2 regions of the Alteromonas sp. K632G genome follow, and region 1 is predicted to be linked to the other one. Evidence: predicted binding sites of a transcription regulator. Region 1 holds the regulator's gene; the other holds the start of a gene.

What was found. Region 1 encodes FliA, which starts transcription of late flagellar genes. Its sites were predicted from a motif close to CTAAAGNTNNNNNNNNNNNNGCCGATA; they were not measured.
Region 2: the regulator FliA is predicted to act here: its motif matches at 2,848-2,874, upstream of J5X92_RS07525 (DUF3530 family protein).

What each region holds. Positions count from the first base shown of each region.
Region 1 is NZ_JAGGDM010000001.1:220,836-229,436, reverse strand. It holds gene J5X92_RS00970 (chemotaxis response regulator protein-glutamate methylesterase) at 1-943, opposite strand, end outside; gene J5X92_RS00965 (chemotaxis protein CheA) at 974-3,190, opposite strand; gene J5X92_RS00960 (protein phosphatase CheZ) at 3,203-3,967, opposite strand; gene cheY (chemotaxis response regulator CheY) at 4,002-4,385, opposite strand; gene J5X92_RS00950 (RNA polymerase sigma factor FliA) at 4,422-5,153, opposite strand; gene J5X92_RS00945 (MinD/ParA family protein) at 5,150-6,016, opposite strand; gene flhF (flagellar biosynthesis protein FlhF) at 6,013-7,404, opposite strand; gene flhA (flagellar biosynthesis protein FlhA) at 7,434-8,601, opposite strand, start outside.
Region 2 is NZ_JAGGDM010000006.1:49,293-57,209, reverse strand. It holds gene rapA (RNA polymerase-associated protein RapA) at 1-1,960, shown strand, start outside; gene J5X92_RS07530 (pseudouridine synthase) at 1,960-2,760, shown strand; gene J5X92_RS07525 (DUF3530 family protein) at 2,888-3,754, shown strand; gene J5X92_RS07520 (hypothetical protein) at 3,891-4,214, shown strand; gene J5X92_RS07515 (MFS transporter) at 4,333-5,667, shown strand; gene J5X92_RS07510 (response regulator) at 5,916-7,917, shown strand, end outside.

The sequences.
Region 1 (8,601 bases):
TTAATATAATACCCAATAAATCGCCACCATAAGCTTTGGCCAGCGAACCGAAGGTTAAATCAACACTCGGCTTATAGTTTATTTTATCAGACGGGTTAGCGTCGGTAATTACTACTTTCTTATGAGAGCCTGAACTCTCTATCAACATTTGTTTACCGCCGGGCGCTAAATAAGCGCAACCTGGTTTCAATATGTCACCATGTTCAGCTTCTTTAACCGCAATATCGCAATGTGAATTAAGTCGCTGTGCGAATGCGTTAGTAAAAGTGCCTGGCATATGTTGCACCAACACAATTGGATAAGGAAAGTCTGATGGCAGTGCTACCAGTATCTTCTGCAATGCCACTGGTCCACCCGTAGATGCTCCAATTGCTAAACACTTATACCTTTTACCAGAAGCCTTAATCGAGGAAACGGTGGGCTGCCTCGTGGCATCTTTCCTTCCGCTAAGTAGATTAGAACTCTTGAAAAACGCTGGTTTCGGCGCGTTATCAGGAAACTTCCTACTTTCAATACGCTTTAATACAGGGCGTTTTATACCGACACCACGCCGTGCAATCAATCTTACTTTTGTACACAGCAGTCGTGCTGCGTCTTTACGGTCTTGGGCGATATCTTCGAATTTCTTTGGTAGAAAATCTAATGCTCCGGCTTCTAACGCATCTAGGGTCGCTTGTGCACCATGGTGCGTAAGCGACGAAAACATCAAAATAGGCACGGGCCGTTTTTCCATAATGGCTTTTACCGCTGAAATGCCATCCATTATCGGCATTTCCACATCCATTGTGACTACATCAGGTAGCAGTGTATCTATTTTATCTAGTGCATCTTGCCCGTTACGAGCTTCACCAATAACTTCAAGCTCTCTGTCATCGTCGAGAATCTCGCGAACTCGACGACGATAAAAAGTAGAATCGTCCACGACCAGGACTTTAAAGACCATGGATGTTAATTTCCTATTTGTTACGCCGTTTTACTTTAAGGGCTTTTTAGCATAACGCTTCAGTAAGCTAGGAACATCTAAGATGAGTGCAATTCCACCGTCGGATGTGATAGTTGCTCCCGCCATACCTGGCGTTCCTTGTAATAAGGCATCTAATGGTTTTATCACCACTTCTTCTTGGCCTATTAGCGCATCAACAACAAATCCAACTTGCTGGGTGCCTATTTGAACCACGACGACGTGACCTTTTTCTTTGCTTATATTTTTAGGTCCGCGGATCAACCATTCTCCGAGGAAGAACAGTGGTATCGCTTTAGAACGAACTATCATGGTTAATTGGCCATCAACCGTATTGGTTTTCTTGATGTCCATATTGATAATTTCGTTGACCGCACCTAACGGTAACGCGAACGTTTGTTTCCCAACCACAATCATTAGGGTCGGTAATATTGCAAGCGTGAGTGGGACTTTAATATCGAGTCGAGTACCTTTCCCAAGCTGGGAATCAATATTAATAGTACCGTTAAGCTGGTTAATTTTTGTTTTAACCACATCCATGCCTACACCACGGCCCGAGATATCACTAATCTCAGTTTTCGTTGAGAAACCAGGTGCAAAAATAAGATTGAACGCTTCAACATCAGACATACGCGCAGCCGCATCGGCGTCTAAAACACCTCGGCTTATAGCAATCTCTTTCAGTTTTTCAGCATCCATCCCCTTACCATCATCTTCAATGGTAAGTAAGATATGGTCACCTTCCTGAGAAGCCGATAATCTCACGGTCCCCATTCGGGTTTTACCTGTAGCAGCACGGTCATCAGGCATTTCAATACCATGATCCACTGAGTTTCTTACTAAGTGAACTAAGGGATCAGCCAATGCTTCTACCAAGTTTTTATCTAAATCTGTCTCTTCACCTTCCAATTCCAAGGTAATTTCTTTTTTCAAACTACGTGCTAAGTCTCGAACAACGCGAGGGAAGCGGCCAAACACTTTCTTAATTGGCTGCATACGGGTTTTCATAACCGCACCCTGCAAATCACCCGTCACCACATCTAGGTTAGCAATTGCCTTCGACATACTTTCGTCGGCATTGGTTATTCCTAAACTCAGCAAACGATTTCGTACTAATACTAACTCGCCAACCATATTCATAATTTGGTCTAGGCGCTTGGTATCAACACGAACTGTAGTTTCTGCTTGAGGAGGTGCTGGGGTTGCTTTTTTGTCGTCTTTCTTAGCCGCTGGTTTAGCGGGCTCTGACGCTTTTTTAGCTGCTGGACTAGGCGCTGGCGCTTTTGCGGCAGGCGTTGATTTAGCCGGCGTACTAGCGGCAGATTGCTCTGCCTTGGCTTTCTGAATTGCTTCTGTCGCCTTTTTATCTACGGGCGGCGTATTTGCTGCTGGTTCAGCACCTTGCGCTGTAGGGCCTTGTCCTGAACCATGTAATTGGTCAAGCAATGCTTCAAATTCATCGTCGGTAATTTCTTCACCGCTAGGCGCTGCCGCTTTCGACGCAGCTACAGGCGCTGGTTCTTCTTCTTTGAATTTACCTTTACCGTGCAATTCGTCTAGCAGTGCTTCAAATTCATCGTCGGTAATATCATCACCTGAACCACCAACCGCGGGGGCTGCCGCTTTTGGTTCTGCTTTCGCAGATTTACCTGGGGCATTTGAACCATGAAGTTCATCCAGCAAGGCTTCAAATTCATCTTCAGAAATCTCGTCGATGCCGCCATCGCTACTTGCGGCAGGCGCTTCAGGTACAGGCGCTTCTTCTAACGCGAATTCTTCTTCGGCAGCGGGGACTTCAGCCGCTTCACTACTGTCACCAAAGATGTTTTCGTCTGGGGTTTCTGGGGTGCTTAACTTATGCAGCAAATCAACTAACTTTGCGTCTGCAGGAATTAGTGGTTCTTGCGCTTTAACACGCTCAAACATATCGACTACTACATCGGTGGCCTGAAGAATGGTATCCATTAATTCAGGCGTAAGAGTACGTTGTCCGTTTCGCATTACATCGAAAACGTTTTCTGCACCATGGCAAATTTCAACTAATTCGGTAAGCGACAAAAAGCCGGCGCCACCTTTTACGGTATGGTAACCACGGAAGATAGCATTCAGTAAATCTGCATCTTCAGGATTATTTTCCAGATCAACGAGCTGTTCTTGTAATTGTTCAAGGATCTCCCCAGCTTCAACTAGAAAGTCCTGTAATATATCCTCGTCAACATCAAACGCCATGCGCCCGCTCCCCTAAAAACCTAAGCTAGACAAAAGATCATCTACGTCATCTTGGCCAGATACCACATCATCGCGTTGGTCTGCATCAATAATTGGACCTTCGGCTTCGACACTATCGATCTTGTTAACTTTTTCGACTTTCGCTTCCAATGGCTTGTCTTGCTCCGCCTGTTCGGGTTCACCGAACATCGTCAGCATATTAACTAAGCTATCTTCCACTTCTTTTACGAGTTCAATCACTCTGCGAATAACTTGACCGGTAAGATCTTGATAACCTTGTGCCATTAACACTTCGGTAAGCAATGATGTAAGCTTAGCTGATTGTTTCGATCCGTCTTCTAGCAATTCGTCTAAATCTGCACATAAAACTTTGAATTCGCCCAACTCAAGTTGACGATTCATCAGTTTCTTCCATTCCGGCATAATTTTTTCGATACGGGTAGAGAGCACTTCAGCAATTGGCATACTCTCTTCAACTGCGTCCATGGTGGTATTGGCAGCTTTTTCCGTTTCTTCGATAACGTACATCAGTCGCGTTTGCGCATCAGGAATGTCATCAACGGTTAAATTTTTAATACGTTCATCGATTTGGAAGTTATTCAACGAGTCATGAAGTTGACGCGTTAATTTACCCACTTCAGCAAAGAGCTCAATGGACTCTTTCATCGAAACAGCTTCTAAGACAGCGTTCGCTGATGCGTTATCGCCCTCTTCAAGATACGCTACCAATTTTTTGGCTTCTTCGAGCGTTATGGAGACACTTTCATTTGTCGACATCCAGTAAACCTCATTTCTCTGGTGAGCGTCTGGATCAACCTAAACGTTCGAAGATTTTATCTAGTTTTTCTTTCAACGTAGCGGCAGTGAAAGGTTTAACAACATAACCATTTACACCAGCTTGCGCTGCGGCAACGATTTGTTCTTTCTTCGCTTCTGCTGTTACCATAAGAACCGGTAGGTGTTTCAACTTATCGTCGGCACGTATAGCGCGTAATAAGTCGATACCTTGCATACCTGGCATATTCCAATCTGTTACAACAAAGTCAAAATCACCTTGTTGTAGCATAGGCAGCGCGGTGCTACCGTCGTCCGCTTCCTGGATATTGGCAAAACCCAAATCTTTTAGCAGGTTCTTTATGATACGTCTCATGGTAGAAAAATCGTCAACCACGAGAATTTTCATACTTTTATCCAAAATAGCCTCCAATGAGGGGTTAATTGTTATTAATTTCTATTCTTCGTCAACTTGCCACGATTTCATTCGTGATTTGAGTTTTAACATGGCCTGACTATGAATTTGACTTACTCGCGATTCACTAACATCAAGAACTTCGCCTATTTCTCTAAGATTCAGTTCTTCATCATAGTATAAAGAAAGTACAATCGCTTCCCGTTCGGGTAATGTAGTAATAGCATGTGCTAGCGCTTTTTGGAAAGCCCCTTGCATCAAATCTTCTAACGGTGCGTCGCTGCCTCGGTTTTTTTCTGTAGAAATGACATCTTCAGAAACCCCAAGGTCTTCAATCCCCACCAATTTCCCGGCATTCACTTCGTTCAGCATTTGATGATAATCTTGCATGCTGACATTCATTTTAGCCGCAATATCTACATCTCGCGCGTCTCGGCCTGTTTCACCTTCAACTTGAGAGATGGCTTCTGTGATTGCCCTTCCGTTTTTATGAACGGAACGAGGAGTCCAATCACCTTTTCTTATTTCATCAAGCATAGCGCCACGAATACGAATACCTGCAAAGGTTTCGAAACTTGCACCTTTGGAACCGTCAAAATTTCGTGCAGCTTCTAGCAGTCCAATCATACCTGACTGGATTAAATCATCGACAAGAACACTGGCTGGTAGTCTCGCCATTAAGTGGTGTGCTATCCGCTTCACCAGCGAAGCGTGACGCTCAACTAATTGTGACTTGTCTGTTTGCTGTTGATAAGCGGCTGCTTTGCTATTCAACGCTGACTTCCTACTGCTTTATCTGCTATTAGTTGTTCAATAAAAAATTCTAAATGGCCACCTGGTTGCGCAGGAATAGGCCAAGAAGCTGCTTTGGCTGCTAGCTGGCCAATCGCCACCGCTGCGGGTGAACTTGGATAAGCATCTACTATTGACGTTTGCTTACGTACTGCTCGGCGTATGTTCTCGTCAAAAGGAACTATTGCTACCAATTCTAGCGCAACATCTAAGAATCGCCCTGTTACTTTAGATAATTTGCTGAAAAGTTCCTGACCTTCTCTAACATCGCGGACCATGTTAGCGACCACTTTAAAGCGAAAGACACCGTGTTCTCGGTTAAGAATTTTAATTAATGCATAGGCATCGGTAAGTGAAGTGGGCTCATCACACACTACCACCATAATATCTTGGGAGGCTTTGGAGAAGCTTAGCACCATATCGGAAATACCCGCTGCGGTATCCACAATAAGCACATCAATGGGCGTGCGCAACTCGCTGAATGCTCTTATGAGTCCTGCATGCTGCGTTGGTGATAGCTCTGCCATTGATTGAGAACCTGATGTGGCTGGTGCTATTTTTATACCGTGAGGACCCGTAACGAGAACATCGTCCAAGGTACACTCACCAGATAATACGTGGGAGAGGTTTTTCTCTACTCGCAATCCTAGCATTACATCCACATTGGCCAGACCTAAGTCTGCATCCAATACCATTACCCGCTTTCCCTGCTTTGCCATAGCAATAGCTGTGTTTAGCGTAATATTTGTTTTACCAACGCCACCTTTACCTCCGGTGACGGCGATAACTTTGATTAATCGTGATTGCTTCATTTTTCGTAAGCTACTCGCTTGATCATCAATCATACTGCTCGTGCTGTTTTAACCACATTGTTACTAGTAGTATGATTCAAACCGTACTTTTTATAAAGCTTTGCAGCAGCAGATACTAAAGATTTTGCTTCTGCAATCTTAATGTCTTCAGGAACTTTCTGTCCATCTGTTACATAACTGACAGGTAACTGGTACTCCACCGCTGCGCTAAGCACTTCGCCTAGAGAGTAGCACTCATCAAGCTTTGTAAAGATACAACCGCTAAGTTCCACCCCTTCGTACGCATCTATAATACGTTGTAATGCAGCATATTGGGTATTCGCTTGCGCTACTAGGTATTTTTTCACTGGCTGCATTTGACCGTTATCAAATTGATTTATCTGTTTAATTAATCGACTATCTCGTTGACTAAAGCCTGCCGTATCAATTAACACTAGTCTCTTATGGCGTAATTGAAACAATAAATCTGATAATTCTTCACTACTTTGTGCTTTACGCACTGTGCAGCCAATAATTTTTCCATATGTGGCTAATTGCTCAAACGCTGCAATACGATAGGTATCAATCGTAATCATGGCAACGGAGTCGGCGCCGTATTTCTGTGCGTAACGAGCAGCTAATTTAGCAACTGTAGTGGTTTTACCTGTTCCGGTAGGACCCACTAACGCTACTGCGCCCTTTTGCGTAAGTATATCGTTACCTGTCACATTAATGCGATTAGCCAATAGGTTTAAAAGATATACCCAAGCGTCACGCTCGTTGTAATGCGACGGCGTATAACTAATCAGTTGCTCTGCCAATGATTGGCTTAACCCCATGTCGGTTAAACGCTGAATTAAATAATGATGTACAGGCTGCTGACGACGACTTTTTGCTTCCATCAAATCAGCAACTTGGTATTGAAGCACATTTCGTAGTGACGCCAACTCTTCTTTAATTTGAGATAATTCGTCAGACTGAGGAGCACTGCTGTTATCAATGCTTTCATTAAGACTTGACGCTTGATGGCTTGGGAATTCTGAGGCGACTTGACTGGCTTCTACATCGTCGATAAAGGCTTCTGAAAAGTCTAAGTGTGATGCAATTTTATTGGCATGCTGAGCGTTAGCACTAGGTGCTGAAGCTGGGCTTTGAATACTGCCACCATGTTGTTTTTCCAACAGCGCTTTTAAGCTATCTGGGCCATCATCACCGATGATTTCGCTAAGACTTGGAACAGCCGCTTTCGCTCGCCCTGCTGCACTAGGCGCTGGCTTTTTAATCGACAGTTTGGCTTCCGGTTCTTTATCGTAAGCGGCGACCAATTCGATACCGTCAGCAAGCTTTCGGTTTGACATGATAACGGCATCGCTGCCCAATTCCGCTTTAACTTGGCTTAAAGCTTCTCGCATATCTTTGCCAAAGAAACGTCTGATTTTCATTGAAAACTCTCCAATCACCCAGTGTCAGATTATTGACCGACCGAACTGACTATTTTTATCTGCTTATCGTCGGGTACTTCCTGATAGGAAAGTACATGTAAACCCGCGACCGAATACTTTAAGAAGCGAGATAGTACGGGGCGCAACATACCGGAAGTGAGAAGTACTGCAGGCTCACCTTCTAATTCTTGTTGCTGACTAGCTTGCTGCAATGATTTTTGCAGCTTATCGGCCAGTCCTGGTTCTATACCAGCGCCATCTTCGCCACCTGCTTGTAATGACTGGTGCAACATCTGTTCCAACTCTGGCGCCAAGGTTATGACGGGTATCTCTTTCGCACCTTGGGTAATTTCTTGGGTGATTAGGCGTTTAAGCGCAATACGTACCGCAGACACTAGTACATCTGGGTCTTGGCTACGCGGGCCGTATTCGCTCAAGGTTTGTACAATGGTACGCATGTCACGAATAGGCACTCCTTCAAACAGCAAGGTTTGCAGCACTTTAACAATGGTGCTTAACGGCAGAATATCAGGCACTAACCCTTCAACTAGTTTAGGATGCTGCTTAGCTAGCATATCTAGAAGCTGCTGCGCTTCTTCATGTCCAAGTAGTTGGTAGGCGTTGTTAGTCAGCAATTGACTTAAATGAGTAGCAACCACAGTAGCAGCATCAACCACGGTATAACCCAGTGTTTGCGCATGCTCACGCTTATTCGGTTTTATCCATACCGCATCTAAGCCAAAGGCAGGGTCTTTGGTTGCACGGCCTTCCAGCTTGCCAAATACTTGACCCGGATTAATCGCAAGTTCTTCATCGTGACTTATTTGCGCATCGCCAATAGTTACGCCCAACATCGCAATGGTGTATAAATTAGGTTCTAAATCTAAATTATCGCGAATGTGCACCGGTGGAATAAGAAAGCCTAACTCTTGAGATAACTTCTTACGCACCCCTTTGATACGAGTGAGCAGTTCTCCGCCCTGAGACTTATCTACTAAGGGGATTAATCGGTACCCGACTTCTAAACCGATGGTATCTACGTGCTGCACATCATCCCACCCAAGCTCTTTTATTTCGGGCGCAACAGTGTCATCTTTCACGATATTCGCTGGGGTTTTAGGTTTTTCTGCCTCGCGTTTAGCCGCAACACCCTGCCAATAAGCGTAACCAGCGATAAGCACTGAAAACCCAATAAAG
Region 2 (7,917 bases), on a different contig from region 1:
GTGGTCTGCCGATGCGCCCTCTGCTGAGTACACTTGCGTAGAAGCGTTAGCCAATGAAACCCCAGGGGTATTGCTGCTTACTGCAACCCCTGACCAGCTAGGCCATGAAAGCCACTTTGCTCGCTTGCGTTTACTCGACCCTGCCCGCTTCCATAGCTACGAAGCCTTTTTAACCGAAGAGTCGCGTTACAGTCAGCTTGCAGACGCAGTAGCCCCTTTGCTTTCAGACACCACACCGGACGAAAAACAGCGCACTAAGCTAACCGACTTCGCCCCGGATGTGATGGAAAATACCGGCGATTTAGCACAGCCTGAAGCACGCAGAGAACTGGTGCATCAGCTTATCGATTGCCATGGTACTGGCAGAATGCTGTTTAGAAACCGCAGAGCCAACATTGAAGGCTTCCCTGACCGTGTACTACTTGGCTACCAACTTGAACTGCCAGAGGCGTATGAAAGTGCGGTAACCGGTGGTGATTTAACCCATGCGTTATACCCTGAGCGTATGCCTAGTGTAGTGAATAGCTGGATGGATGAAGATCCTCGCGTAGGCTGGTTACTTGATTTTATGCAATCGGTTAAACCCGAAAAGATATTACTGATTTGTGCCAGTGCGCGCACCGCACAAGAACTCGGTGAAGTCATTCGCACTCAAACCGGTGTTCGTCATAGCGTATTCCACGAAGGCATGAGCATTGTTGAGCGAGATAAAGCGGCTCACTATTTTTCAGACGAAGAAGACGGTGCGCAAATATTGCTGTGTAGTGAAATTGGCAGTGAAGGTCGTAACTTCCAGTTTGCCCATCACTTGGTGTTGTTCGATTTACCCGTTACACCAGATTTACTAGAGCAGCGAATTGGTCGCCTAGATCGTATCGGTCAAACTCAAACCGTTGAAATTCATGTACCTTATTTGAAAAACACGGCTCAGCACGTGTTGGTGGATTGGTATCATGAAGGGTTGAATGCATTTGAGAAAACCTGCCCTACTGGATCAGGCGTGTTTGACGACGTAAAAACCTTGTTGATTGGCGCGTGTTTGCACCCACACGACCTTCATACCCGTGATGAACTTATCAACTTAAGTACCACATTAAATAGCCAGCTAGTGGCACAGCTAGAAGCGGGTCGTGACCGTTTATTAGAGCTTAATGCATCGGGTGAAGGCCGTGTTGAACAGTTACTTGAAGACATCATATTGCTTGATAACTCGCAAGATTTGTCTCGCTTTATGGGCCGACTATTTGATGCTATTGGTGTTCAGCAAGAAGAAAAAGGCAGCGATTGCTTTATTCTAATGCCAACCGAATCTATGGTTAGCCAATTACCAGGCCTCGATCCTGAAGGCATGACGGTAACCTATAAACGCCGCGTGGCTACCACCTTGGAAAATGTTCAATTCTTAAGTTGGGATCACCCTCTTGTACATACCGCTATCGATTTAGTACTTAGTGATGTGCACGGTAAGAGCAGCATTGGCTTTATTGCCGACCCTGACCTTCCCAAAGGCGCTTACTGGTTAGAGGCACTATTTGTATTAGATGCTAATGCGCCTAAAGCGTTGCAACTTGGCCGCTTTTTACCGCAAACGCCCATGCGTATTTGTTTGGATGCGCAAGGCAAACAGGTAGATTTAACCTTTGACGTGAAGCGTAAGGTAAACCGAAAAATTTCGCATCAGCTTATAAAGGCACTGCATCAACCGCTTACTTTAGCAATTGAAAACAGTCGTAAACTGGCACATCAACAAGCGAATCAAAAACTGCATGATGCGCTGCAAGACATGCATAAAACGCTAAACAGTGAAATTCAGCGTTTAGTCGATTTACAAAAGCGAAACCCGTCAGTACGTGACAGTGAAATTGAATTTATTGAAAACCAAATGAGTGCCTTAGATAAAGTAATACAAGGCGCTGACGTACAGTTTGATGCATTACGTTTAGTGGTGAACAATCCTTAATGGCTAATCCTGCATTTGTATATAACCCGCCGCTACAGCCTTATTTAACTATTCTCTACCAAGATGATGACATCTTGGTAGCGAATAAGCCCAGTGGCTTATTAAGTGTGCCCGGTAAAGCAGAAGAACATAAAGACTCGCTTATAAGCAGAGTAAATACCGTGTTTCCTACGGCCACTGTGGTACATAGGCTTGATATGGCAACATCGGGCATTATGGTGATGGCGCTAAACAAAGAAAGCCATCGGCATATTTCAAAGCAATTTGAATTACGCCAAACCAAGAAGCGCTATTTCGCCCGTGTTTTTGGCAAGGTTAAAAGCAACCAAGGGGAAGTGAACTTACCCCTTATTTGTGATTGGCCTAATCGCCCGAAGCAAATGGTGGATTATGAGCGCGGCAAAAAAGCCCTGACCCATTATGAAGTGGTAGAGGTAACGTCTGACGAATCACATCAAGTGGTTAGTTCAAAAAATGATACTAGCTTCGGCACTAGCCCTGGCGTTAACTCCCCCATTAGCACCGTGGCAGGCGAGGAAAACGAAACCCTAGTAGCCTTATACCCAGTTACAGGGCGCTCTCACCAACTTCGCGTCCATATGCTTGAGTTAGGTCACCCTATCTTAGGCGATAGGCTTTATGCCCATGATGAAGCGCTAGGTATGGCTGAACGATTGCAGCTGCATGCAGAAAGCTTGAGCTTTGCACATCCTGCATCGCAAGATTGGTTAACGTTTCAAACGCCTATTCCGTTCACTGCTTATGCCCACTACACCCCCGCTCCACTGTCTATAGATTAAGACTTACGGGCGCTAATTAGTAACCTGCTACCCCCATTTTTTCATAAGCGGTAGACTCATAAAGCACTAAAATACTCTTGGTTCGAACTGAAGTTTTCACAGGTTTGGCCGATAATAAGAATGTTGAATGCTTTATTGGTACGCCATGTTACGTTTATCTCGTTTTCTTGTGGTGGGTTGCAGCTTATTATCTTTTTTGCTGTGTTCTGTGCCTTATGCGCAAGGGCAAAACTTGTATGAGGATATTACCCACGCTTTTTTACCCGATGACATTACTTATGTAATGGCTGGGGAAATCCGCGTGCCTATTTTTGAGAGCCCCTCAGCATTACCTATTTCACGCGGCGCGGCCATTATTTTAGCTGATGCCTCGCCTAGCGGCCTTTCCATTGGGGATGCACGTCACTTAGCCAGTTTACTTAATGCCAAAGGGTGGCATGCGGTGGTTAGCCCAGTTTCATCCACGCTAGAAGAAGACCCTGACCTTCCCGTTGATGAAGCCATTCACCCGAAAAGTGACAGTCGACTTCAGCGACAAAGTTACGTATCGTCCAGTCAGCATTTAACCATATTAATTAATGCGCTAAACACTCACCTTGAAAGTCATCAAGGGTTTAGAATGAACATTGCTTATGGTATGCAGGCTGCACAATTGCTGGATTTAGGTTCTAAAGGCATTATTCCCTCACCAGACACTTTAGTCGCCATCACCCCCTTTTGGCCGAATGCCGACATTAATCGCGGTGTACCTGAATTTATTGCCGGAACAGAATTTCCGGTATTAGATTTATCTATTAACGACACCAATACATGGGCGTCGCAAACAGAAACGAAACGAAAACAACTTGCCATCACCTCCCTCAAACTCCACTACAGACAACAGTCACTCTCAACCCATAATTCAACCTTTGGTCTAATGGACAATGAAAATAGCGCTAAAATTCAGTTAATTGCTGGCAGCGTTCTTGGATGGGCTCAACATTTAGGCTGGTAATTAGGATCTAAACCAACTAGTCTAATTTATAGCTTAAAACAGTAACCTATCTTATTTGCCTTGGGTTTCACGAGGTATCACTGGGTGTTCTGAACTATAATTCATTTTAATCTTTAATAACGGCGGCTGTGTGTCTATGACTGTTCAAGCATTCGTAAACAAAAAGGCCAAGCAGCTGTGTTTTTATCTGAGGTCATTTTGGCAAGGAGAGCTTCCGGTCGAGGAGATCGAACTATTCTTTTGGGATAGTATGGAAGAATGGGGCCAGATAGAGTACACATTTACCCAACCTTACACCTATAAGGAACGGGTCTTTTGGCATTTGCTCCATCAAGTCCATTTTTGGCAAGAAGATAAGTTACGTTCAGATAAATATCTCGTCGATGAGTTAATGAACTGTGTATTGTTCTTAGAAGGTAAAGGGCACTGCCCCATCGACTGTGTAGGTATCCGCCCCTAGCGGCTTTCGTTATTCATTAATTTATCAGTGATTCAACCCTTTATTGCTCGTTTTCATTGAAACTCAAGCGTGATCATGGCTCAATATGAATGGATCACGCTTTGGCCATGGAACACATTTGTTAGACTCTCTCAAAACTTATCACGACCGTCGTTACCTCAGTATATTTCTATTTGGCATTACCAGTGGTTTTCCATGGATTATGATTAGCTCAGTGCTATCGGCCTGGCTAAAAGATGAAGGCCTATCTAGGTCAGCCATTGGCTTGTTTGGTGCTATCTTTGCGGTCTATTCATTCAATTTTCTTTGGTCTCCTTTAATTGACCGCGTAAAACCTCGCTTTCTTGGCCAACGTCGAGGCTGGATTTTCATCATGCAAGGCGGCATAGCCCTGTGTTGTGCGTTAATGACACAATTATCAGCCAATAGTCACTTGTTTTATTTGGCAGTGGTAGGTTTACTCATCGCCATTTTTTCTTCTACTCAAGATATTGCGATAGATGGCTATCGAATTGATGTTATTGAAGAAAATGACAATGATGGTTTATCTGCTGCATCTTCCGTTGCCACTGCAGGATGGTGGACGGGCTATGGTGGACTTGGCGCCATTCCGTTTTTTATTGCGGACAATAGCAGCTGGTACTGGCCTGACATTTACGGTTTACTCGCCCTGTTTATGCTTGTACTTATGGTCAGCACGGTGTTTGCCAAAGAGCCAGACATAGATCGGGACCTATTGCGTAGCCAAGCGGTAGCGAACCCAGCACACAGCAATACAGGCGAAGCGTCTTCTAAAATAGCGCTTTGGTTTAAACAAACCTTAGTAGCCCCCTTTTCTGAGTTTTTCTCACGCAATGGCGTAAAACTCGCTTTGTCGTTTTTACTGTTTATATTCTTGTTTAAAATAGGAGAAGCCTTCTTAGGAAGAATGAGTATCGTTTTTTACAAAGAAATTGGTTTTTCAAATAGCGATATCGGCACTTACTCAAAGCTGCTCAACTGGTGGGTAACCATTATCTTTTCTCTGATAGGTGGGCTAGTTAACATTCGCTACGGCATTTACAAGGGGTTAATGACTGCCGGCATTGCTATGGCGGCTTCCAACCTTATGTTCTCACTTATTGCCACTACCGGGCCTGATGTTACCCTTCTGGCCGCTGCGGTCATTATCGACGGCTTTACGGCTGCTTGGAGCACCGTGGCCATGGTCGCTTTTATTTCCCTGTTGTGTAATCGCGCTTTCAGTGCCACCCAATACGCCCTTATGGCATCGCTAAGTGTAGCGGGAAGAACCTTAGTAGCATCCAGTAGTGGTTTCGTGGTTGATTTCCTTGACGGTAATTGGAGCCAGTTCTTTGTTATTACAGCACTTATGGTTATTCCCAGCTTGCTGTTCTTACACAATATTCGACATAAGATCACTCATTTAGAAAAATCTAAAACTTCTGAGTAATAAGGTTGCAATAACTCATTTCCCATCTAAAGTTAAACTACTGTGCATATAAGCAATAATGAGGAATGAGTTCGTAAAAGGATGGCCTAAATTAGCCATACGATAAGCTTTCACTTGGCTTCAATGTAGCCGATTAAAACGTAGTAGTAGTGGGTTTGGCGAAAGCCCTATGGCTAAGTGGAAAGCTAGTAACGTCTAAGAGAAAATCAAGAAAAGACCAATAGTAGGCGTAGTAGCATGGAGTCGCTATGAGCAAGAATGAAGTACCGTTTAACGAAGCAACGCATTGGAATTTATACATCGCTACAGGGTTTGCCGTAGTTATATTGTGTTTTTTCGCCTACCTATACCACTTTTTACACACCCACTATACGTTGTCGCAATCGCTAAGTGCGAGCAACTCACTGCATCATGCACTCATTGAAATAGAAAACCATATTGAGACACTTACTAAGCCACAACCTTCAGATGAAATAGCCACTATTCAGAGGGAATTAATGCCCCTTGTCGTTGAAGCAAAGTATCACTTTCAACATGCTTTTTTAATTGACGATGCGCATTTCGATGACTTTAATACCCAAGCACTCAGTTTAGATGCCTATATCAGCGAACAACAAATGAGCACTTCACTTTCACTTCCCGAGCAGGTGAAAGTCACTTTTTATTTGCTCCGTACTATTGTTGGTTTACCCCCTAGTGAAGTAGCGGGTTATCTATCCCCCCCGCTTCAGCTTTCGCCACTCATTAGAGATATTCGGCTTCAAGAACAAATCACCTTGAATCGGTTGAGTCACAGTGCTCAGAACCTCAAGGTAAGCTTGTTCGTGATTACCGCCTTGTTAGCACTTTCTCTTATGGCGCTGTGGCTATTTGTTTTCTCAAAAATCAACCAAAATAGAACTCGCCTACTTAAGAAAGAAGCGCATATCTCTTCGAAATATCGAGAATCTGAAGCCTTACTTGAGAATGAAAAGCGCGACTTCCTAAACTTAATGAGCCACGAGTTTAGAGGACCAATTAGTGCCATCATTACTGCACTAGAACTTATTCCTAACATGAAACAGCAGCAAGGAAAGCTTATTCAACAAGCTGAGCAATCATGCTATCGGCTATTGAATTTAACCAACAACTTGCTGGATATCTTGTCGATTGGCAGCGAACAAGATAAACACATCGGTCGTGTTGACCTCATCAGCTTGCTCGACGAATGCATTGCCCCTTACTCCGTTCAGGTTAGAGGGAAAAAAGTCGAATTCACGATGCATTGCAACCATAGCGTACCGCACTTTATTGAAGGGGATGCCACAAACTTATCTAAAGTCATCCGCAACACGTTAGACAATGCCGTTAAGTTTACACCCAATGGCATTATCCACGTAGATGTCACAACTTTGGTGAAAAACAAAAAAATATTTTTAGTCATAAAAGTTAAAGACTCAGGACTTGGTATTGCAGATGACATAAAACCTAAAATTTTTGAACGCTTTTTCCGTGGCGAACAGCCGCTAGATCATCGGTTTCCCGGTGCTGGCATTGGGCTCACCGTGGTACAAAAAAGCATTAATCAACTCGGTGGCAGCCTTTCCTTTACTAGCCAAGAAGGCATTGGCACTGAGTTTGTTGCCACTATTCCCATTACGCCTTTACCTGATATCGAAACATCCAAAACGAACACTAGCAATGCGCGCTTCGCTATCGTTGATGATTTAGAAATTTCTCGACTGCATATTCAAAACATTATTACGGGCGAAGGATTTTCCGCGCGTTGTTTTGCTTCAGGTTCAGACCTACTAAGTCTGCATGATGAGTTACTTCAATACACCGCCATTTTCGCTGACCTTTACATGCCGGGTATCGATGGCTTAGAGCTTACTCGAACACTTCATGCTATTTATGGAAAACGTACGCCCCCCATTGTGGTGCTATCGGCAACACCGGACATTGCCAATGTGATTGCAAATAGCCAGCTTGAAGTATGGCAGTCTTTTGTTAAACCTGTTGATAAGAACCGTATTGTGGATACCCTTCACCATTTGGCGCAACCGAACAAGTCTGCCTATCAGCCAGTCAATCATGCCAAAATACTGGTGGTAGAAGATGAACTTATCAATGCACAAATGCTAGAAAACATGCTGATATGCATGGGCCACTCGCCAAAGACTGTAACTAATGGAAATGACGCCATTATTCAGGCCCGTGAAGAGCCTTACGACGCTATTTTGTTAGATATTAATTTACCTGATATAAGCG